2 regions of the Pseudoalteromonas nigrifaciens genome follow, and region 2 is predicted to be linked to the other one. Evidence: predicted binding sites of a transcription regulator. Region 2 holds the regulator's gene; the other holds the start of a gene.
The links. Region 2 encodes NrdR, which represses ribonucleotide reductase genes. Its sites were predicted from a motif close to AAACACNANATNTNGTGTTT; they were not measured.
Positions count from the first base shown of each region.

Region 1: a site for NrdR is predicted at 6,014-6,033, ahead of nrdA (class 1a ribonucleoside-diphosphate reductase subunit alpha). Genes of this name have one in related genera too.

Region 1 is NZ_CP011036.1:1,666,432-1,677,788, forward strand. It holds gene PNIG_RS08125 (TonB-dependent receptor) at 1-1,862, opposite strand, end outside; gene yfaE (class I ribonucleotide reductase maintenance protein YfaE) at 2,142-2,411, opposite strand; gene nrdB (class Ia ribonucleoside-diphosphate reductase subunit beta) at 2,411-3,541, opposite strand; gene nrdA (class 1a ribonucleoside-diphosphate reductase subunit alpha) at 3,609-5,891, opposite strand; gene PNIG_RS08145 (HAD family hydrolase) at 6,966-7,646, opposite strand; gene ubiG (bifunctional 2-polyprenyl-6-hydroxyphenol methylase/3-demethylubiquinol 3-O-methyltransferase UbiG) at 7,646-8,356, opposite strand; gene gyrA (DNA topoisomerase (ATP-hydrolyzing) subunit A) at 8,534-11,233, shown strand.
Region 2 is NZ_CP011036.1:2,791,022-2,802,378, forward strand. It holds gene ribH (6,7-dimethyl-8-ribityllumazine synthase) at 1-455, opposite strand, end outside; gene ribBA (bifunctional 3,4-dihydroxy-2-butanone-4-phosphate synthase/GTP cyclohydrolase II) at 549-1,661, opposite strand; gene PNIG_RS13225 (riboflavin synthase) at 1,690-2,343, opposite strand; gene ribD (bifunctional diaminohydroxyphosphoribosylaminopyrimidine deaminase/5-amino-6-(5-phosphoribosylamino)uracil reductase RibD) at 2,348-3,496, opposite strand; gene nrdR (transcriptional regulator NrdR) at 3,499-3,948, opposite strand; gene glyA (serine hydroxymethyltransferase) at 4,053-5,309, opposite strand; gene thrC (threonine synthase) at 5,580-6,863, opposite strand; gene thrB (homoserine kinase) at 6,874-7,809, opposite strand; gene thrA (bifunctional aspartate kinase/homoserine dehydrogenase I) at 7,819-10,236, opposite strand; gene PNIG_RS13260 (response regulator) at 10,466-10,834, opposite strand; gene rdgC (recombination-associated protein RdgC) at 11,305-11,357, shown strand, end outside.

The DNA.
Region 1 (11,357 bases), 1.1 Mb from region 2:
ACTAAGCCAGTATTTTCTTGAAAGTAAAAGTTTTTAATATCATTATAAAAAAAGTTTACAGAGTAACCAAAGTCACCGCTAAAGCGTCTAAAACCTAAATCAATATTGGTTGAGGTTTCTTGTTTGATATTCTCGGGTTCAAAATGCGCTTCACCGTCTTCAATATGATAGCCTAGGCCAAGCTCATAGGTACCAGTTGCAATGTGTAAGCCATTAGATAATAGCTCTGCAGAGAGCGGGGCACGTTCTGAGTGTGAAAGACTCATTGCCATACTATATCCAGGGGTATATTGCCAAATAGCACCCATTGAAGCGCTAAGGTTAGTAAAGCTTTTAGTGTAGTCAAGTACTTCAGCATTGCTTGTTTGCGTGTCATCATGGCTATGCTGATGCGTTGCTATTTGGCTTTTTATTTTATAGTCTTCAACTCGCGCACCTAACTCAATAGTTACATCACCAAACTCACGTTCTTCTAATAAATATAAAGCATTAGTGGTCGTTACACTGGCTGGCGTAAATGCTTCTTCGCCGTTGGCATCATAATCAGAATCACTGTAGTGATAACCCACCATGCCGTGCCAATCAGCTAATTTATGTTCTATGTTTAAGCGTGCTTCAGTGGTTTTGTTTTTAAATGTAGTGCCTATTTCACCATTTTCAATTTCACTGTGTAAGTAATCTGTATAGCCTAAGCGCAAATTAATGGTTTCAATCCAATTATTATGTAGCGCATAGCTTAATAGACCTTGCCAGCGATCTTGCTCTAACTGGGCAAAAACAGGTGTTTCTTCATGTGCTTCATCACTATGGGCATCGCCGTCGGCTGCATGATCGTGTTCATGTCCGTGATCATGCTCATGACCTGGAATACCATAATCCGTTTTTATTTTACCGTAAGAAAACCCAACCGTTAAATGCTCACCTACGTAGCTAGTACCAAAGTTAACGGTTTCACTGTCGATAAAGGTGTTTTCTACAGAATCTTTACTTTCAACATCACCATCTTCGTGAAGCTGGTTAAATCGTGGTGTTTGATAGTCATCGCCGCTGCGTTTAGTGCCATCAAAATGAAAGTTAAAATTATTATAACCCGTCTCTAACTTTGCAGCGTAGGTATTCGCGTTGGATACCGAATCGTGACTGTATTCTACTGCACCGGTTAATTCATCTATATTACTCGTAGGAATGCGGTTATCAACTACGTTTACCACACCACCAATAGCACCAGAGCCATACAGTAGGGTACTTGGGCCACGTAGTACTTCTATTTGTTCAGCAGCTAAGCTGTCGCTAGAAGTAGCATGATCAGGGCCAATACGCGATGCATCACTGCTGTCTAAGCCATTTTGCATAATTTTAACCCGAGGGCCATCTAAGCCACGAATAATTGGGCTTGATGAAACAGGGCCAAAATAACTCGCGTTAACTCCCGGTAAGCCTTTTAGGGTTTCGCCAAGCGTTGGCTTTGACTTGTTTCTTAGCTCATCACCAGAGAGTACATTTACCGGAGAAATCATTTCTAAGCTACTTTTGTGCAAGGCCGATGCAAACACAACTACAGTTTCAATAGAGGTTGGCTTTAAAGCAATTGCAATATTGTTTGATGACTCGGTTACCGTAATGCGTGAATCGCTATAGTTATCTTTGCTAATATGCAGCTGGGCGCTCGCATCAAGCTCAATGGCAAACTCGCCAAGCTTGTTAGTTTTAACGCTTTGAGATTTACCGTGTACATGAATAGTGGCGTTTTCAATAGGTTGATTTTTTTCATCTGTTACTTTGCCATTAACAGTAGCAGCAAGTGCAGAGTGAGAGCATAAAACAGAAAAAATTGCAGAGGAGATTAATGTTAGCTTAGTCATGAGTCTTTAAGTTCGTGGTTGTTATGTTGTGATATAATATAACACTACAAAAGCGACGGTTCAATGATGTTATAGTATAACCTTATCGATTTTAGTAATTAATTAGCAGGGAAATCTGCAAGGCTTTGATTGTTAACAATTTATAAAGGTTAATTAATTTGGTTTATGAATATGCTTTTTATAAAGGGCTAAAAAGTACTTTTAAACTAAGTGGTTTAAAAGTACTTAAAACTGATTAGAGAGTGATTTTTAGACTGTTTGGTTTAAATGAAGTTGAAGTTAAAGTTTAATATGTATGTCGCCATTAGGTTTGCAGCAGCACAACAGTATTTCGCCGTCGCGTACAAACGCTAGAGGCTCTTCATTATAATCAACTTTACCCGACACTAAAGTCGCTCTGCAGGCACCGCAATAGCCTTCGCGGCATTGAAAGGCCACTTCTATCTGTTGAGATTCTAGGCAGTGTAAAACAGAAGGGCAGCCAGTGCTAAATTCTATGCACTGGCTGTTATCTGCAAGCGTAATGCTTGCAGTAGGTCGATCAGTCATTATAAATCAAAGTCACCAAATTCAGAGGCATCAACTTGCGAGTCTATTTGACCAACAAGGTAGGAGCTAATTTCAGCTTCTTGTGGTGCTACTTGCACGTTATCTGACACCAACCAAGAGTTTATCCATGGGATAGGATTACTGTTGTTTTTAAACTGTGCAGGAAAACCAATGGCTGTCATTCGAGCGTTGGTAATGTATTCAACGTACTGACATAAAATGTGTTTATTTAAGCCAATCATTGAGCCATCTTTGAATAAGTACTCGGCCCATTCTTTTTCTTGCTCTGCAGCGTCCACAAACATTTTAATTGCTTCGTCGCGGCACTGCGCGGCAACAATCGCCATTTCTGGATCGTCTTTACCGTCTTGCATAATATTTAAAATATGCTGAGTGCCAGATAAATGTAGCGCTTCATCGCGGGCAATAAGCTTGATTATTTTAGCGTTACCTTCCATCAATTCACGCTCAGCAAACGCAAACGAGCAGGCAAAGCTGACATAAAAACGAATCGCTTCTAAAATATTTACCGACATCATTGCCAGGTAAAGTTTCTTTTTCAGCTCAAATAAATTAACAACAACAGATTTACCGTTAATCTCGTGTTTGCCTTCACCGTATAAATTGTAAAGCGACACTGAGTTAATTAAATCATCGTAGTATTTTGTTACCGCATCGGCACGTTCACTAATTTTGTCATTGCTAACTATGTCATCAAAAATAAGTTCAGGTGCTTGGGTAACATTACGAATAATATGCGTGTACGAGCGGCTATGAATCGTTTCACTAAACGCCCACGTTTCTATCCATGTTTCTAACTCTGGTAGCGATACAATAGGTAGTAGGGCCACGTTTGGTGAACGCCCTTGTACGCTATCAAGCAATGTTTGATATTTTAAGTTACTTAAAAATATATGCTTTTCATGATCAGGTAATGCTTGAAAGTCTAAGCGGTCTTTGCTTACGTCTACTTCTTCTGGGCGCCAAAAAAACGAAAGCTGCTTTTCAATTAGTTTTTCAAAAATAGGGTATTTTTGTTGATCATAACGAGATACGTTAACGGTTTGGCCAAAAAACATTGGCTCTTCCATTTGGTTATTATGTTTACGACTAAAGGTAGTATAAGACATGTTTATCACTCAAAAAACTATCAGAATAAAGCGGGCTTAGTGCCCGCTTAAAATAAAAACTCAAAAATTAAATTTTACACGCGCCGCCTGCGCAATCATCATCTTCAAGATCCGGTGTATCTTCTTGTGCATCAGATGCACCATCGCGGGTATTGTGATAGTACAAGGTTTTAACACCCAGTTTGTAGGCGCTAAGCAAATCTTTTAATAAGACTTTCATCGGTACGCGACCGCCTTCAAACTTACCAGGATCATAATTTGTATTGGCCGAAATAGACTGGTCAATAAATTTTTGCATTATACCCACAAGTTGTAAGTAACCATCGTTTGAAGGAATATCCCACAGTAACTCGTAGTTATCTTTTAAACGTTCATATTCAGGTACAACTTGCTTTAAAATACCGTCTTTACTTGCTTTAACGCTAATATGACCACGTGGTGGCTCAATACCGTTTGTTGCGTTAGAAATTTGCGACGATGTTTCTGATGGCATTAGCGCACTTACTGTTGAGTTACGCATACCGTGCTCTTTAATGCTGGCACGTAATGCATCCCAATCAAGGTGTAGTGGCTCATCACAAATTTTGTCAAGATCTCGCTTGTACGTATCTGTTGGCATTATACCTTGAGAGTAGGTTGTTTCGTTAAACTTAGGACATGCACCACGCTCTTTAGCAAGCTCGTTTGATGCTTTCATTAAGTAGTATTGAATCGCTTCAAATGTTTTGTGCGTTAGTGCATTTGCGCTGCCATCTGAATAACGCTTACCGTTTTTAGCTAGGTAGTATGCGTAGTTAATTACGCCTATTCCTAGAGTACGACGACCCATAGTGGCATTTTTTGCAGCCGGTACTGGGTAGTCTTGAAAATCAAGTAAGTTATCTAAAGCGCGTACAGCAAGCTCAGCCAATTCTTCAAGTTCATCTAGTGACTCAATAGCCCCTAAGTTAAATGCAGAGAGTGTACATAGCGCAATTTCGCCTTCTTCGTCGTTTACGTTATCCAACGGCTTAGTTGGTAATGCAATTTCTAAACATAAATTAGATTGGCGAATAGGTGCCACTTTAGCAATGAACGGGCTGTGCGTATTACAGTGGTCAACGTTTTGTAAGTAAATACGACCGGTACTTGCACGTTCTTGCGCAAACATTGAGAACAGTTCAATAGCTTTAATGCGTTTTTTACGAATTGATTCGTCTTGCTCGTATTTTACATAAAGCGCGTCAAACTCGTCTTGGTCTTCAAAAAATGCATCGTAAAGGCCTGGCACATCAGAGGGGCTAAACAAGGTAATGTAGTCGTCTTTAATTAAACGCGAGTACATTAGTTTATTAAACTGTACGCCGTAATCTAAATGACGCACGCGGTTGTCATCAACCCCGCGGTTATTTTTAAGTACTAACAGGTTTTCTACTTCTAAATGCCAAAGCGGGTAGAACAAGGTTGCTGCGCCGCCACGTACACCGCCTTGCGAACAGCTTTTAACCGCTGTTTGAAAGTGCTTATAAAAAGGAATACAACCCGTATGGTACGCTTCGCCATTGCGAATATGGCTACCTAAAGCTCGAATACGACCTGCGTTAATACCAATGCCAGCACGTTGCGATACGTATTTAACAATTGCAGACGAGGTGGCGTTAATTGAATCAAGGCTGTCGCCACACTCTATTAATACACACGAGCTAAACTGGCGTGTTGGCGTACGAACACCTGCCATAATTGGCGTAGGCAGTGAAATTTTAAACAATGAAATCGCATCGTAAAAACGTTTTATATACGCAATACGTGTATCGCGAGGGTAGTCAGCAAATAAGCTAGCAGCGACTAAAATATATAAAAACTGCGCGCTTTCATAAATCTCACCGGTTACACGGTTTTGAACTAAGTATTTACCTTCAAGCTGTTTAACCGCAGCATAACTAAAGTTAAGGTCACGGCTGTGATCTAGGTATTCGTCTAATTCGTCAAGCTCTTGCTCGGTGTAATCTACCAGTAGGTGAGCGTCGTAGCGTTTGTCGCCAACCATTTTTGTTACATGATCAAATAAACGTGGTGGCTCAAATTGGCCATACGCTTTTTTACGTAAATGGAATACAGCTAAACGTGCTGACAAATACTGATAATCAGGAGATTCTTTTGAAATCTGATCGGCTGCAGCTTTAATGATGGTTTCGTGAATATCTTTAGTACGAATACCGTCGTAAAATTGAATGTGTGATTTTAATTCAACTTGCGAAACCGAAACGTTATTTAACCCTTCGGCGGCCCATTCAATAACGCGATGGATCTTGTCAAGATCAAGTGGCTCTTTACGGCCGTCACGTTTGCTTACAGATAACTGTTGGTTCATAGTTTTGCCTGTATTCCTTGGGAATTATGTATTTTGACCAATGTTTATGCCTCTCTGAAGCAAGGTTGATACTTGTTTAGTATAAATTACATTAAATTGGAGAATTTAATTGAATAACATTTGGCCACAATATCTGGTGCTGTTCTATTTAATGATCACAAGATAGTGTGGTCTGAGTTCATTTGCAAGAGGTAGAATTAGCTCTATTAGTAGATAATGAGGAGATATAGCCTCTGTGTTAGTAGACACTCACCTTCGAACAATCATTTAAGGTGAAATATGCAAAAATCAACTAATGATCTGCTAAATTTATGTATTTTTAAAATAAATTCAGACTGCTTTTTTTATCACCAAGCCTTGCGTAAAAACTAACTTAATCACAATATATAGTGTTTATTAATTAACATAGCACTATATATGGTTGAGCTGAGTTTTTGTATGAGATACTTGGTTATTATATATAAGATTGAGGCAAGGCTGTTTTCACAGATATAGTAGTATTGGAATGCTAGATATAAAAAAGGGCTAAAAATTAGCCCATTTAGATTTAGATTATGAACAAACTGCACAGAGTTATAATAGCTTTAGAAACAATCATTATAACATTTTCCGAAACTTCTATAGAAATACTTATTTTCAATTTTAATTACCCGAAATTTTATCTTGTACTTGCCGACAATTTCAGAATAAGTTACGCTAAATTTTGTAAAACCAAGCGCTTTGCTGAAATTTTAGCAAGTGTCTTTACTAACACCATATATCAGTATGGTGTTAGCCCCTCCACTTTTATAAAATGTTAATTTCATCAAAGCGTTACTGAGAAAGATAATGTGGTCTGCGTTGTTTTGCAAGGGGCAGAATTGCCCCTAATTGTGGATAACGTCGGGATAACACATTTGTGTTAGTAGGCATTAACCTTCTAACATTCGGTTAAGTTGAAATTTACAAAAGTAAACGCAGGATCTACTAATTTTACGCTTTTTGAAAATATATTTTGACTGCTTTTTTTATCAGCAGGCTTTGTGTGAAAACTAACACAATCACAATATATAGTGTTTAATAATTAACATAGCACTATATATGGTTAAAACCTTCAATAGGGCTTTGCCAATTAAAATCGGCCTGCCAGCTCAAAACTTCGGTTAAGTTAGGCACGTAACCCCAAAGTGCGGTTGCGGTGTGCATACCTGCCGCTTTACCTGCTTGAATGTCACGCAAAGCATCGCCAATGTACAAGCAACGATTAGGCGTAACGCCCATTAGCTTGGCACAATGTAGTAAAGGTAAAGGCGAAGGTTTAGCTTCAGCTAAAGTATCGCCACTGATAACCACGCAGGCATTTTTTAAAGCAGGGATCGCGGCTACTAAAGGAGCGGTTAAAAATCCGGGTTTGTTAGTCATGATCCCCCATTTGATGTTTTTTCGCTCCAGTTCGATAAGTAGTGGCTCAATACCAGCAAAGCACGTGGTGTGTTTGGCTATGTTAGCCGCGTAGGCATCAATTAATTGCTTAACGAGTTGTGCTTGCGGTTGCTCACCCCATTTATCTTTAAAACCGACCTCTAACAAGGCTGCTGCGCCATTAGATGCAGCAGCGCGATATACCTCACGACTTACTGTATCTAATTGCTGCGAACGCAGTACGGTATTTAAAGCTGCACCTAAGTCATCAGCGGTATCGAGTAAAGTGCCATCTAAGTCAAATAAAAAAGCATCGTACTCTATAGTAGGTGACGTTGATTGAGAGCTAGCCATTACGCTAACTTCTCAAAATGCAGAATATAATTTACGCTTACGTCGGTATTAAGCGAGTACTGCTTAGATAATGGATTATAAGATAACCCAGCACTGGCGCGCACTTTTAAACCCGCTTGTTCAGCCCAGGCAATTAACTGTGCTGGTTTAATAAACTTTTTGTGATCGTGAGTGCCTTCAGGCACCATTTTTAATAGCTTTTCTGCACCAATAATGGCGTACAAATAGGCTTTAGGGGTTTTATTAAGTGTTGAAAAAAACACATCAGCGCCGGGTTTTGCAAGCTCTGCAACAGCATGAATAATAGAAGCCGGATCGGGTACATGCTCCAGCATTTCCATACAGGTTACTACATCAAAGCGAGCAGGGTGCTCGGATGCATATTGTTCAGCAGGTACTTTAATATACTCTACATGTACGCCTGTCTCTAGGCTGTGTAATTTGGCAACAGTTAAAGGCTCTTGCCCCATATCTATTCCAGTTACCTTTGCCCCCATGCGCGCCATGCTCTGGCTTAAAATACCGCCGCCACAACCTACATCTAGTGTTTCTTTGTCAAATAAACCGCCAGTTTTATTGGCTATAAAGTCTAAACGTAAGGGGTTTATTTCGTGAAGCGGTTTAAATTCCCCGTCTAAATCCCACCACCGCTCTGCGATGGCCTCAAATTTTGCAATTTCTGCGTGATCTACATTTTGATGTTCGGTCATAAAATACTTCCTCGTCAATCTGGGGGCATTATATAGGGCTAAATTGGTAAATCGCAAAGTTTTGCGCCTGTAAATCTAAATAAATTGTGGTAGCATGTTTCTTTAGCAATAATAACAAATTCTCTTGATACCTAATAGTGGGTGTTTAAGAGCTGATACTGAAGGAATGTGATATCAATGACTGATCTCGCCCATGGCATTCTGCCAGTCAATATTGAAGACGAGTTAAAAAACTCCTACTTAGATTACGCAATGAGCGTAATTGTAGGACGTGCATTACCAGACGTGCGTGATGGCTTAAAACCTGTTCACCGCCGCGTTTTGTTTGCAATGAACGAGCTTAGTAATGATTGGAACAAGCCTTACAAAAAATCGGCACGTGTTGTCGGTGACGTAATCGGTAAATACCACCCACACGGCGATAGTGCTGTTTACGACACTATAGTACGTATGGCACAGCCATTCTCACTGCGTTATATGCTAGTAGATGGTCAAGGTAACTTCGGTTCGGTTGATGGTGATTCAGCAGCGGCAATGCGTTATACAGAAGTACGTATGGCAAAAATGTCGCATGAATTATTAGCCGATCTTGAAAAAGAAACGGTTGATTTCGTTCCTAACTACGACGGCACTGAGCAAATCCCTGACGTTTTACCAACCAGAGTTCCTAACTTATTAGTAAACGGTTCATCGGGTATTGCGGTAGGTATGGCAACAAACATTCCACCTCATAACTTAACTGAAGTGGTAAATGGCTGTTTAGCACTCATTCAAAACCCTGAATTATCTATTTTAGAGTTAATGGATTATATCCCGGGCCCAGATTTCCCAACGGCTGCAATTATCAACGGTAAAAAAGGCATAGAGCAAGCCTATTTAACTGGCCGTGGTAAAGTGTACATGCGTGCCCGCGCTGAAATAGAAGTAGATGAAAAAACGCATCGTGAAACTATCATTGTTCACGAAATACCTTATCAAGTTAACAAAGCGCGCCTAATTGAAAAAATTGCTGAGCTGGTTAAAGATAAAAAAATTGAAGGTATTAGTGCGCTACGTGATGAATCAGATAAAGACGGTATGCGTATCGTTATTGAGATTAAACGTGGTGACGTAGGCGAAGTTATTTTAAATAATTTATATGCGCAAACGCAGTTACAAACTGTGTTTGGTATGAATATGGTTGCGTTAATTAACAACCAGCCTAAGTGCTTTAATTTAAAAGAAATGCTTGAAGAGTTTATTATTCACCGCCGTGAAGTAGTAACTCGTCGTACTGTTTTTGATTTACGCAAAGCGCGTGACCGTGCGCATATGCTAGAAGGTTTAGCAATTGCACTGGCAAACATCGACCCAATTATTGAGCTTATTCGTAATTCACCAACACCTGCTGAAGCAAAAGTTGCTTTAACAGCGCGTTCGTGGGAATTAGGTAACGTAAAAGCCATGCTTGATAAAGCAGGCGAAGACAACGTTGCCCGCCCAGATTGGTTAGCTGCTGAGTTAGGTATTCGCGATGGTCAATACTTTATTTCTGAGCAACAAGCTCAAGCAATCCTAGATTTACGCTTACATAAGCTAACGGGTTTAGAACACGAAAAGATTCTAACTGAATACCAATCGTTATTAGATTTAATTGCTGAGCTTTTACATATTTTGGCAACACCAGAGCGTTTAATGGAAGTTATTCGCGATGAGTTAGTTGAAATTAAAGCGCAATATGGTGATGAGCGTCGTACTGAAATAAATGCCGCAGCACACGATATCAGCCTTGAAGATTTAATTACCGAAGAAAACGTAGTAGTAACGCTTTCTCACGAAGGTTATGTTAAGTATCAGGCTCTGTCTGATTACGAAGCGCAGCGTCGTGGTGGTAAAGGTAAATCGGCAACGAAGATGAAAGATGAAGATTTCATTGAACGTTTATTAGTTGCTAATACGCACGATACTATATTGTGTTTCTCAACGGCTGGTCGTTTATATTGGCTTAAAGTGTATCAGTTACCACTTGCAAGTCGTGCAGCGCGCGGCAAACCAATTGTTAACTTATTACCACTTGAGGCAGATGAACGTATTACCGCTATATTACCAGTACGCGAGTATGCAGAAGATAAATACATCTTTATGGCAACCGCATTTGGTACAGTGAAGAAAACACCACTAACGGCATACAGTCGTCAACGTGCAAGCGGTATTATTGCGGTTAACCTAAATGAAGGCGATAGCCTAATTGGTGTTGATGTTACCGATGGCAGCAACGAAATTATGTTGTTTACCGATGCGGGTAAAGTAGTACGCTTTAAAGAAGCAGAAGAAACAACGGTTGTTGATGAAAACGGTAACCCAGTACTAGACGAAGAAGGTAACCCTGAGATTCGCTTCAAAGGTGTTCGTCCTATGGGCCGTACAGCTACAGGTGTTCGTGGTATTAAAATGCCTGAAGGACAACGCGTAGTATCGTTAATTGTGCCTAAAACAGATGGTGCTATTTTAACCGTGACTGAAAACGGCTACGGTAAACGTACTTTACTTGAAGACTACCCAGCGAAGAGTCGTGCGACTCAAGGTGTAGTGTCTATTAAAGTAAGTGAGCGTAATGGTGCGGTTGTAGGTGCTGTACAAGTTGACGATAACGATGAAATAATGATTATTTCAAATCGTGGTACCTTAGTACGAACTCGTGTTAATGAAGTTTCTACGGTTGGACGTAATACGCAAGGTGTTATTTTGATCAGAACTATTGACGAAGAGCAAGTAGTTGGTTTACAACGTATAGAAGAGATTGAAGTTACCGAAAGTGACTTAATTGATATCGAAGACGTCGAAACAGTTGATACGGTTATTGATGAAGTAGCGGATGATAATCCTCCTTCAGAATAATTGAGATTAAAAAAGCGGCCTTGGCCGCTTTTTTTAATGGTGTTGAATAAAATTAATATTAATAATACTGCGCAATAAAATAATTTTTACAATAGCAAAAAGACTCAATTGCAAGACGTTAATT
Region 2 (11,357 bases):
TCTAACACATTAACCATTTCAAGCGCGCCTAAAGCAGCTTCGCCGCCTTTATTGCCCATTTTGGTGCCAGCACGCTCAATTGCTTGTTCAATGCTTTCTGTGGTTAATACGCCAAATGCAACCGGTATATCATACTCAAGTGATACTTGCGCAAGACCTTTGTTTGATTCGCCAGCAACTAGGTCAAAGTGTGGAGTACCACCTCTGATCACTACGCCTAAAGCGATGATTGCATCATACTGTTTTTTTGCCGCAATACGTTTCGCTGCTAAAGGTAATTCAACCGCGCCAGGTACATAAACCACGGTAATATCGTCATCCGATACACCACCTGTGCGTTTTAATTCATCAATAGCGCCTGCTAATAAGCTACTACCAATAAAGTCATTAAAGCGAGAAATGACAATGGCAAATTTTTTGCCCGGAGCGTACTTACTACCTTCAATAATTTTCATTTGATAACCTTAAAAATAAGTTTGAGCGATTTCGATTGCGCAAAAATTGCAGCGCATCATACCATAAAAATAAAATAATAGCCTAGCGTCTAATTACTGCGGCTCTATGTAGTCAACAACTTCTAAATGAAACCCTGAAAGTGCATGATACTTTTTAGGGCGACTCATTAAGCGCATTTGTTTAATGCCTAAATCGGCTAAAATTTGTGAACCCACGCCTACAGTACGAGACGTACCTGTAAATTTATTCGGTGTTACATCTTCACCCGAATCTTCGGCTGCAAACGCCTTTACGGTTGCCTCAAGCTCTGCGGTACTTTCTTGTTTGCCTAAAATAACTAATACACCATTGTGCTTAGCTATATAAGCCATTGCGTCAGACACGCCCCAGCTACGCTCAGAGTTTCTATCTGAGAGTAAAATATCGTTAAAGGTGCTTTGTAAATGCACTCGCACTACGGTTGGCGCTTGTTGTTTTATTTCGCCTTTTACTAATGCGTAATGTAGCTGTCCGTCAATGGTGTCTTTGTAGGTTACTAAATCAAACTCACCGTGCTCGGTAGGTAACTTACACTTTGCCACTTGCTCTATCGTGGTTTCGTTTAAGTTACGGTATTCAATTAAATCAGCTATGGTGCCAATTTTAATATCGTGCTGTTTAGAAAACACTTCTAAGTCAGGACGGCGCGCCATAGTGCCATCTGCATTGAGTATTTCAACAATAACCGATGAAGGCTCAAGCCCTGCTAAACGGGCTAAGTCGCAGCCTGCTTCAGTGTGCCCAGCACGTGTTAAAACACCGCCAGGTTGTGCCATTATAGGAAAAATATGCCCAGGCTGTACTATATCGCTAGGCACTGCGCCTTTAGCTATAGCAGCCTGTACTGTACGTGCTCTATCTGCTGCCGAAATACCTGTAGTAACGCCTTTTGAAGCTTCTATCGACATTGTAAAATTAGTTGAAAACGCAGCACCGTTATTTTTTACCATAAGCGGTAAATCAAGTTGCTCGCATCGCTGTTGCGTCATAGTTAAACAAATTAAACCACGGCCATGCGTGGCCATAAAGTTAATAGCTTCTGCACTAATATGCTCGGCGGCAATAATTAAATCGCCTTCATTTTCCCTGTCTTCATCGTCCATTAAAATAACCATTTTACCGGCTTTAATGTCTGCGATAATTTCTTCTGCGCTGTGTAAGTTCATAATTCACTCTTATTAGTTGTTAGTTGCGTTACTTAATAAAGCCCGCTTTTGCGAGTAAGCTCATTGAAATATCAGCGCCCGTAGGCTGCTCTGCGCCTTTTATAAGCCGCTCTAAATAACGCGCAATTTGGTCGACTTCCAAATTAACTTGGGTGCCCACTTTAAAATTAGCTATCGTAGTTTGCTCGCTAGTATGGGGCACAATCGTTAATTTAAATTTATTACCTTCTACTGCGTTCACTGTTAGGCTAATACCATCAATACATACCGAACCTTTGTATGGTATGTATTTCATTAGGTTTTCATCTGTGGTTAGCCAATATTCTGTAGCACGTGCATTTGGCGTAATGGCGGTAATTGTAGCAATGCCATCAACATGGCCAGACACTAAATGCCCACCTAAACGCGAAACCGGTTGCATGGCTTTTTCAAGATTAACTGTTTGCCCTAATGTGTAATGAGCAAAACCAGTTAAATCTATGGTTTCATTTGATAAGTCGGCACTAAAACCATCTGCATGTTTATCAACAACAGTTAAACACACACCATTAGTGGCAATACTATCACCTAACTTAACATCACTCATATCAAGGTCAGGGCTTTGTACACGAATAGCTAAATCGCCTTGTTTTTTTTGTAATAAAGCAATTTTGCCTGTGGCTTCTATTATCCCAGTAAACATAGCATTACTCTTTTTTATCAAGTGGTTTTAATGAGCTTTTAACTGCGCTAATACGTAAATCATCACCTATACGCGTACACTCATTAAAAGTTAAATTAATCGTATTTTGCATACTGATCAACTCAGGAAAATTAACTAAACTCTTGCCATCACACCCAATTAATTTAGGCGCTAGATAAAAAATAAATTCATCTATTAAATCCAGTTCAACCATTTTACCCGCAAGGGTTGCTCCAGCCTCTAGCCACACAGTATTAAATTGCAGCTTTGCGAGTTTTTTTAAAACCGCGGTTAAATCAACTTTTGAATTACTAGCAGTTACTACTATATGCTTTACAAAATGCGGCCAATGTTGCGATTTATCAACCTTGGTAGTAAAAATTATTATTTCACTTTCAATAGCAAATAAAGCAAGATTTGGGGTTAAACGATTTTGCGAGTCAATAATAACACGCACAGGTTGGCGAAGCGGTAACTGTGTAGGTAATGCCTGCGGTAATTCATTTTTACGCACATTTAATTTAGCGTCATCTACTAATACTGTGTCGGCACCGGTTAAAATAGCGCAACTTTGTGCACGATATAACTGTACGTCTTGGCGTGCTGCTGCGCCTGTTATCCACTTACTTTGGCCATTATTAAGTGCCGTTTTACCATCAATACTGGCGGCCATTTTACACGTTACATAGGGCAGGCCATGCTCCATGCGTTTAAAAAAGCCTAAATTAAGCGCCCTAGCCTGTGCTTCAAGTAACCCATACGCAACCTCAATACCAGCGTCGCTAAGTATTTTCAGCCCCTTACCAGCCACTTGTGGATTACTATCGACCATGGCGGCAATTACTTTTACTACACCGGCGGCTTTTAAACCTTCTGCGCACGGTGGTGTACGACCATAATGGCTACATGGCTCAAGCGTAACATAAGCAGTTGCGCCTTTTGCTTTACTGCCAGCCATAGCAAGTGCATTTACTTCTGCATGCCCTTGTCCGGCAAGCTGATGAAATCCCTCGCCTACTATTTTATTGTTTTTAACTAATACACAACCTACGTTTGGATTAGGCGTGGTAGTAAACCGGCCTTTTTTAGCCAATTCTATAGCACGTGCCATATACATTTCGTCATATTGGTTAAAAACACAGTCGCTTTGCATACTTACTCCCCTAAGCGGGCAATTTCTTCGCCAAATTCGCGAATATCTTCAAACGAACGATACACCGAGGCAAAGCGCACATAAGCTACTTTATCGAGCTTTTTAAGCGCTTCCATAATGCACTCTCCCACTAAATGGCTCGAAACCTCTCGCTCACCGGTTGCGCGTAATTGCGACTTTATTATATTAACTACTTCTTCTACTTGTTCGGTACTTACGGGGCGTTTTTCCAGTGCGCGGTTTAAACCATTTAACAATTTATCTTCGTTAAAGGGTTCGCGGCTGCCATCTTGTTTTATTACCCGTGGCATAACCAGTTCTGCGCCCTCAAACGTAGTAAAACGCTCATGGCAGTCATTGCATTCACGACGACGACGCACTTGGTGACCACCGCCAACCAGGCGAGAGTCAATAACTTTGGTATCTTTTGCGGTACAAAATGGGCAATGCATAGCTAGGTACTTCCGTTTTAAAAAACAAAAAAGGCCGCTTTTAAGCGGCCTTTATCTTAGCAAAAAACTAAGCGATTGTGATCTAAATTACTGTTTTACTTTTATTAAGCGTAAACAGGTAGTTTTGCACAAATTGCTTTTACTTTTTCTCTTACTTGCGCCTGTACTGATTCATCATTGATGTTATCTAGTACGTCACAGATCCAGCCAGCAAGCTCTTTAGATTCTGCTTCTTTAAAACCACGACGAGTGATTGCAGGTGAACCAATACGTAGGCCAGATGTTACAAACGGTGAACGTGGATCGTTAGGCACTGAGTTTTTGTTAACTGTAATATGAGCGTTACCCAAAGCAGCATCAGCATCTTTACCGGTAATATCTTTATTGATTAAATCAAGTAAGAATAAGTGGTTTTCAGTTTTGTCAGATACAATTTTGTAGCCACGTTCCTGCATAACAGCAACCATAGCTTGTGCATTTTTAACAACTTGTGTTTGATATACTTTAAATTCTGGTTGTAGAGCTTCTTTAAATGCCACAGCTTTAGCAGCAATAACATGACATAAAGGACCGCCTTGGCCACCAGGGAAAACAGCACTGTTAAGCTTTTTGTAAATAGCTTCGTCGCCACATGCCGAAATAATTAAACCACCACGAGGGCCTGCTAAGGTTTTATGTGTAGTTGTAGTAACAACATGTGCGTGAGGAACTGGGCTTGGGTAAATACCCGCCGCAATTAAACCAGCAACGTGCGCCATATCTACAAAAAAGTAAGCGCCAATTTTATCAGCAATTTCACGTAATTTAGCCCAATCAACAATACCTGAGTATGCTGAGAAGCCACCAATAATCATTTTTGGTTTGTGCTCAAGCGCTAGCGCTTCAACCTGTGCGTAATCAATTTCGCCTGTAGTTTCATCTAGGCCATACTGAATTGCATTATAAAGCTTACCTGAAAAGTTTACGTGTGAACCATGCGTTAAATGGCCGCCATGAGCTAAGCTCATACCTAGTACGGTATCACCGGCGTTTAACAATGCTAAAAAAACGGCCGCATTTGCTTGCGAACCAGCATGTGGTTGTACGTTTGCATAGTCAGAACCAAATAGTTCATTAGCACGGTCAATCGCTAATTGCTCAACAACGTCTACATGCTCACAACCGCCATAGTAACGTTTGCCCGGATAACCTTCTGCGTATTTATTAGTTAACTGTGAACCCTGTGCTTCTAGTACGCGTGGGCTACAGTAGTTTTCAGAAGCGATTAATTCAATGTGATCTTCTTGGCGCGCAGTTTCTTTTGCAATTGCGTCAAATAACTCTGGGTCAAAATCTGAAATATTCATGCTACGTTCTAACATTGGGGTCTCCTGGGGCAAGGTGTATGGTATTTTTTAGAGGCTTTATTGTACGCTTAAAACGACTATTTGCCTACGCTCTTAAGTTGAGGATATTTAAACAGGGATTGAATTTATTTCACAGGCTTTTTAAGATGATATTTTTTAATCATTACATAACAAATTAAAATATATATTAATTATTATATTTATATAGCTAATGAAAGTATTAACATCCACACTAAAATATACCTATAAAAAAGCGACCAAGGCCGCTTTAATTAGATCTTACTTTTAACTTAATTTTTTAAGTATTTCAGTACGTAAGGCATCATAATCAGCATTTATATCATTAGCTAAACATGGCTTGGCTAATGCATCTGCAAGTGGTTTTGGCATAGCTAGTTCAATGTTTAAAATACCTTCAACACTGTCTTTAAATTTAGCTGGATGAGCCGTTGCTAAAAAGATTCCGGCAGCGCCAGGAGCGCGATTTTCAACAAGTCCTTGGTATGCAATAGCGGTATGCGGCTCAGCAACATAACCTGTTTGTTGAATATTTTTCATCACTGTTTGCGTATCTTGCTCGTTTACGCTAGTTGAATAAAAATTATCATAGCTAAACCAATTGTTGTCGAGCATAGATTGCACTCGTGGCCAGTTATTTGGCTTGCTTACATCCATTGCATTTGAAAGTGATTCAAGTGTCGCGTTTGGCGTCCAGTTTTTATCCAGCATAAAGCGCGGTACTGTATCGTTTTGATTAGTAGTTGCACTAAGTTTGCCAACAGGCAAACCAATAACAGCACCTATCATTGCCGCGCACACATTACCAAAGTTACCACTTGGAACCGAAATATGCGCAGTAGCCCGTTTTGCTTTTGGTAATTGTGCAATTGCCTCAAAGTAATAACAAACTTGTGCCACTAAGCGACTAATATTAATAGAGTTAGCAGAGTTAAGCCCCAGTGTAGATTTAACTTCTTCATCTAAAAAGGCATTTTTAACTAACTCTTGGCAATCATCAAAGCTGCCTTCAACCGCATAACAATGAATGTTGCCACCCAATGTAGTAAAGAGCTTTTGCTGCGCCAGTGAAATTTTACCTTTAGGGTATAAAATTACCACATCGATATTAGGCTTATTATAAAACGCATGTGCAACCGCCGCGCCAGTATCGCCCGACGTTGCAGTTAAAATAGTCACTTTATCGCCTTGATTAAACTGCGCTAAACACTCTGCCATAAAGCGCGCACCAAAATCTTTAAACGCTAAGGTAGGCCCATGAAACAATTCTAAGCAATAAGTGTTCTCTGCTACTTCCACCAGCTTAACCGGAAAGTTAAATGCATTTTTAACCATATGTGCAACGGTATCTGCTGGTAATTCATCGCCAATTAAATGCGAGAGTATTTTACTACTACGGGTTACAAAATCCATATCAATTAGTGCATCAACATCCGTTAGTGGTGTTAACGACTCGGGAAAAAATACCCCTTGATTACGCCCTAAACCCGTTTTTACTGCCTCAACAAACGACACTTGTTGCGAACTATCTTTTAAATTATGTAATTGCATAACTACTATCCTATAAAACTGTTAATTGACGTGTGCCGTCGTTATCTAATTTACAAATATGGCAAAAACCTTGCTCGTTTATGTAGTTACTTTCAAGCCACTGCGCGCACTGCTGTGCAGCTTTTAATGTTTTACACACAGTAAATAATGTTGGCCCTGCACCAGAAATACTAACAATTTCGGCGCCTAGCGCTGGCAAACTCGCTTTTGCTTCACTAAAGCCTGTTATAAGTGGCGCACGGTATGGCTCGGCTATATGGTCTTGCATAATACTTAATGCATCATCAAAGCGATGCATTAACAATAAACTACTAAAGGCAGATAAACGCTGCGCAAATTCTACACCTGCGTGCATGCTCAACTCTTTTGGTAAAACTGAGCGTGCTTTTGCTGTATTAAGTGAAAAACCAGGAAACGCAGCAACGTAATACCAGTTTTCATCAACTGGTAAAGCAATTGATTTATTAGGAATTAAATCGCCAGTTAGCTGCAGGCCACCTAAATAACATGGCGTGATGTTATCGTAATGACGACCACCACTAACAACTGCCTCAAAGTCGGCCATTAACTCAATAAGTTCAACTTGGCTAAGCTTGGTTCCGGCAAATTTATCTAGGGCAGCAAAGGTTGCTACCACCGAACACGCACTTGATCCTAACCCTGAACCTATGGGCAAGTTCTTTTTCAGCTCCAACTTTACACTTGGCATATTAGGCGCTACATGCGCTCTAAAATGCACTAAACATTGATACGCTAAGTTTTCACTGGCATCACTTGGTAGCTTATGCGCGTATTCGCCAGAGCAAATAAACTCATCACTCGATGCGGCACTAACAACGGCTACATCGCCTAATAAACTGCCGTCAATAGGTGCAAGAGCTGCGCCTAATGCGTCAAAACCAACGGCAAAATTACCAATAGATGCGGGAGCATATACTTCAATCATTGTTTGCTCCTAGCGCGATAACGTTTTTAAAATATCAGCAAATACACCAGCGGCTGTTACTGCCGAGCCTGCGCCATAGCCTCGTATAACAAATGGGCGTGGCTGATAATACTGACTTAAAATTGCTAATGCGTTTTCGCCATCACGAATATCGTAAAGTGCATGCTTTGCATCAACGGCTTCTATACCTACCTTACAGTGACCTTGCTTAATTGTGCCTACGTAACGCAGTACTTTACCCTCTGCGGCAGCACTTGCTATTCGGTCGTTAAAACCTGCGTTTAGGCTAGGGAGCTTTTCCATAAACGTATTTACATCATCGCCTTGTGCAAAACCGTGCGGTAATACCGACTCTACTTCAATGTCGCTTAGCTCTAGTGGCATCCCAGATTCGCGGGCAATAATTAATAGTTTTCGTGCTACGTCTGTCCCCGATAAGTCATCACGCGGATCAGGTTCAGTAAAGCCACTTTCTTTAGCTTTAATTGTTGCCTCAGACAGTGACAAGCCATCTTGCAGCGCACCAAACATGTACGATAGCGAGCCTGATAAAATACCGCTAAATTCTAGTAACTCGTCTCCTGCACCAAATAACGATTTTAAGTTATCAAGTACCGGTAAACCGGCTCCTACATTGGTTTCGTATAAAAACTTACGGCCATTTTTTTGCGTTGCTGCAATTAAGTCTTGATAGTAAGCATACGAGCTTGTATTGGCCTTTTTATTTGCGGCTACGACATGGAAACCGGCATTTAAAAAGTCTACGTATTGCGCCGATAACGCATCTGACGAAGTACAATCAACTAATACTGGGTTTATTAAATGATTTTGCTGTACAAATTGTTCAACTAGTTTTAAATCAAAAGCTTGCTCTGATGCGCCAAGCTTTTGCTGCCAGTCATCAAAGGCAATACCTTCACTGTCTAAGTGTAGCTGGCGAGAGTTGGCAACCCCATAAAGCTTAAGTTTAATATTGCGTTTTTCAAGCCAAGCTTGTTGACGCTCTAATTGCTCAATAAGCTCTTGACCTACTAAACCACACCCTAATAAAAACACGTCAATTGATGGAATATGGGTAAAGAAATTCTCATGACAAACCTTTACAGCGCCATTACAACGTTCACCATCGATCACGGCCGAAATAGAACTTTCGGTAGAGTCTTGGGCTATAGCTACAATATTTACTTGTGCTTGAGCAAGTGATGCAAAAAACTTAGCCGCTAAACCTTTGTGCGCACGCATATTATCGCCCACCAAAGTAACAATAGCTAAGTTACGCTTTACTTGTATTGGTTCAATTAAACCTGCTTGAGACTCTAATTTAAATGCGGTTTGCAGCGCTTCAAGTGCCAGCGCTAAATCGACCTCATGAACACAAAAACTAATACTGAACTCACACGATGACTGGGTAATTAAAACAATCGACACATTATCAAGGGCAAGGGCATTAAATACTTTAGATGCCATCCCTACTTTACCTTTCATGCCCGGGCCCGACACGGTAAGCATTGCTAAATCTTGTAAACTTGATAGTGCTTTTACTGGCTCAGATGAAACGCTCTCGTTACTAATAAGTGAGCCTTGTGCATTGGGGTTACGCGTGTTTTTAATTTCGCACGGTACACCCGCTTTAGCGCAGGGTAAAATTGTTTTAGGGTGTAATACTTTTGCACCAAAGTAAGAAAGCTCCATCGCTTCTTTATAAGATAAAAAATCAACTTTAGTGGCGGTTTTTATATAACGCGGATCAGCACTGTAAACACCATCTACATCAGTCCAAATTTGGCAAACATCGGCTTCTAAACAAGCTGCCGCAATTGCCGCAGAATAATCTGAGCCATTTCGGCCCAAAGTGGTTAGTTCGCCTTGCTCATTACTGGCAGTAAAACCGGGCATAATATAAATAGTTGCTGGTTGTTCTTTTAATACGGCTTGAAAGCGCACTTTACTGGCAACTAAGTCTGCCTCTGCATCTATGTAACCACCGGTTGATACTATGCAATTGGTCGCTTCAAGGTACTGCGCGTTTAAATCACCGAGTAAGCATTGCATTAACGACACACTAACGCGCTCACCAAAGCTAATAATAAAAGCACGTACTTGCTCAGGGCAGCATTTAATCAGTGATACACCATCAAGTTTATTTTTAAGCTCGGTAAAATTTGGCCAGTTTTCAATTTCACCATAGCCTTGCTCTACTGCTTTTTTTAACTCGTCACATCGATTTACCAGTGCTTGCCACAAGTGACTAAAGTCTTCACCCTGCTCAGCCGCTGAGGCTAATGCAACTAATGAATCTGTCATGCCACCGGGGGCTGAAAGCACTAATAACATTTCATCTTTTAATTGTGCTTTTGCCAGCACGGCAACCATCTCTAAGCAAGCAAAGTCGGCAAGCGATGATCCGCCAAATTTTAAAACGCGCATTTTTTATGTTTCCTCATTCCATAAAACGAAAAAAGGCCTGGGTTCTAAGTGAACACAGGCCTTTAAATTTGTTGCACCGACCTATGCCACTATCCAGTTAGGATGATGGTTGTAATAATAATGGTCGCTGCAAGACTAAATGTTTTCATAGCTTAAGACTGCCTTAACACAGGCTATACTGTCAACCCTCATTAAGAAGATAAAACAGTCTTTTTTTTCATCTTAACTTCTAGTAAATGCCAAATTTATGCAAAATATTATTAAGTATTATTTTGCCAACTGGCTTTTCGATAAACCCTATAACACCTAATTGTGCTACGCGCTGCTGCATTTGCTGTTGAATATCTGCCGAAATGACTAATACAAAACACTCCATTTTTTCTGCTTTAATATGCTCCAACACCTGCACACCATCGAGTATCGGCATAGTTAAATCGAGGCAAACTAAATCAAAATGTTGTTCTTTCAATAACGCTAACGCATCTACTCCATTTATCGCTTGGCGTATATCGGCGGTTATACAGTCATTTAAGCAACGTATCACTTGTTTGCGGGCTACTGCTGAATCGTCACAAACTAAAATAGAAAAGTTCATCATGAAAACCAGTTACTAAGGCGATGCATTAAAGCCAGCATAAAAACAACCTCTCGTTCAGCCAAACTTAAAGCCGAAAAACTTCAAAAATATCGAGCTTCACTATAACTGAATTAATGTAAAATACACTAGGGCGTGTTAATTTTTCAAAATTGAAATTTATTCAACCAAGAGTTATTTATATTTGGCCTAGCCTGCGCATTATCAAACCCAGCATTAAACTATAGTGTAATGCAAAAAGCTAAACGCTAAATACATATGCACTTAGTTTTAAACGGCCTGTATAAAAGTGTAGCAACTTATTGCGCAACAAGTGCGCAGCGACAGCAAGCAAGATTACACATACTCAATTATGACTGCGCTCCTTAAAACAACTTGCTATTTTTTAAATATGCCACAATAAAATCAGCCATTTCGAGATACTGATTTTATTGCTATGATTGTGCAAATTTTTCAAATGGATCTGTATTCCTATGTGGTTTAGTAACCTTATATGTTATCGCTTTAAACAAGATGTTTCGTATAC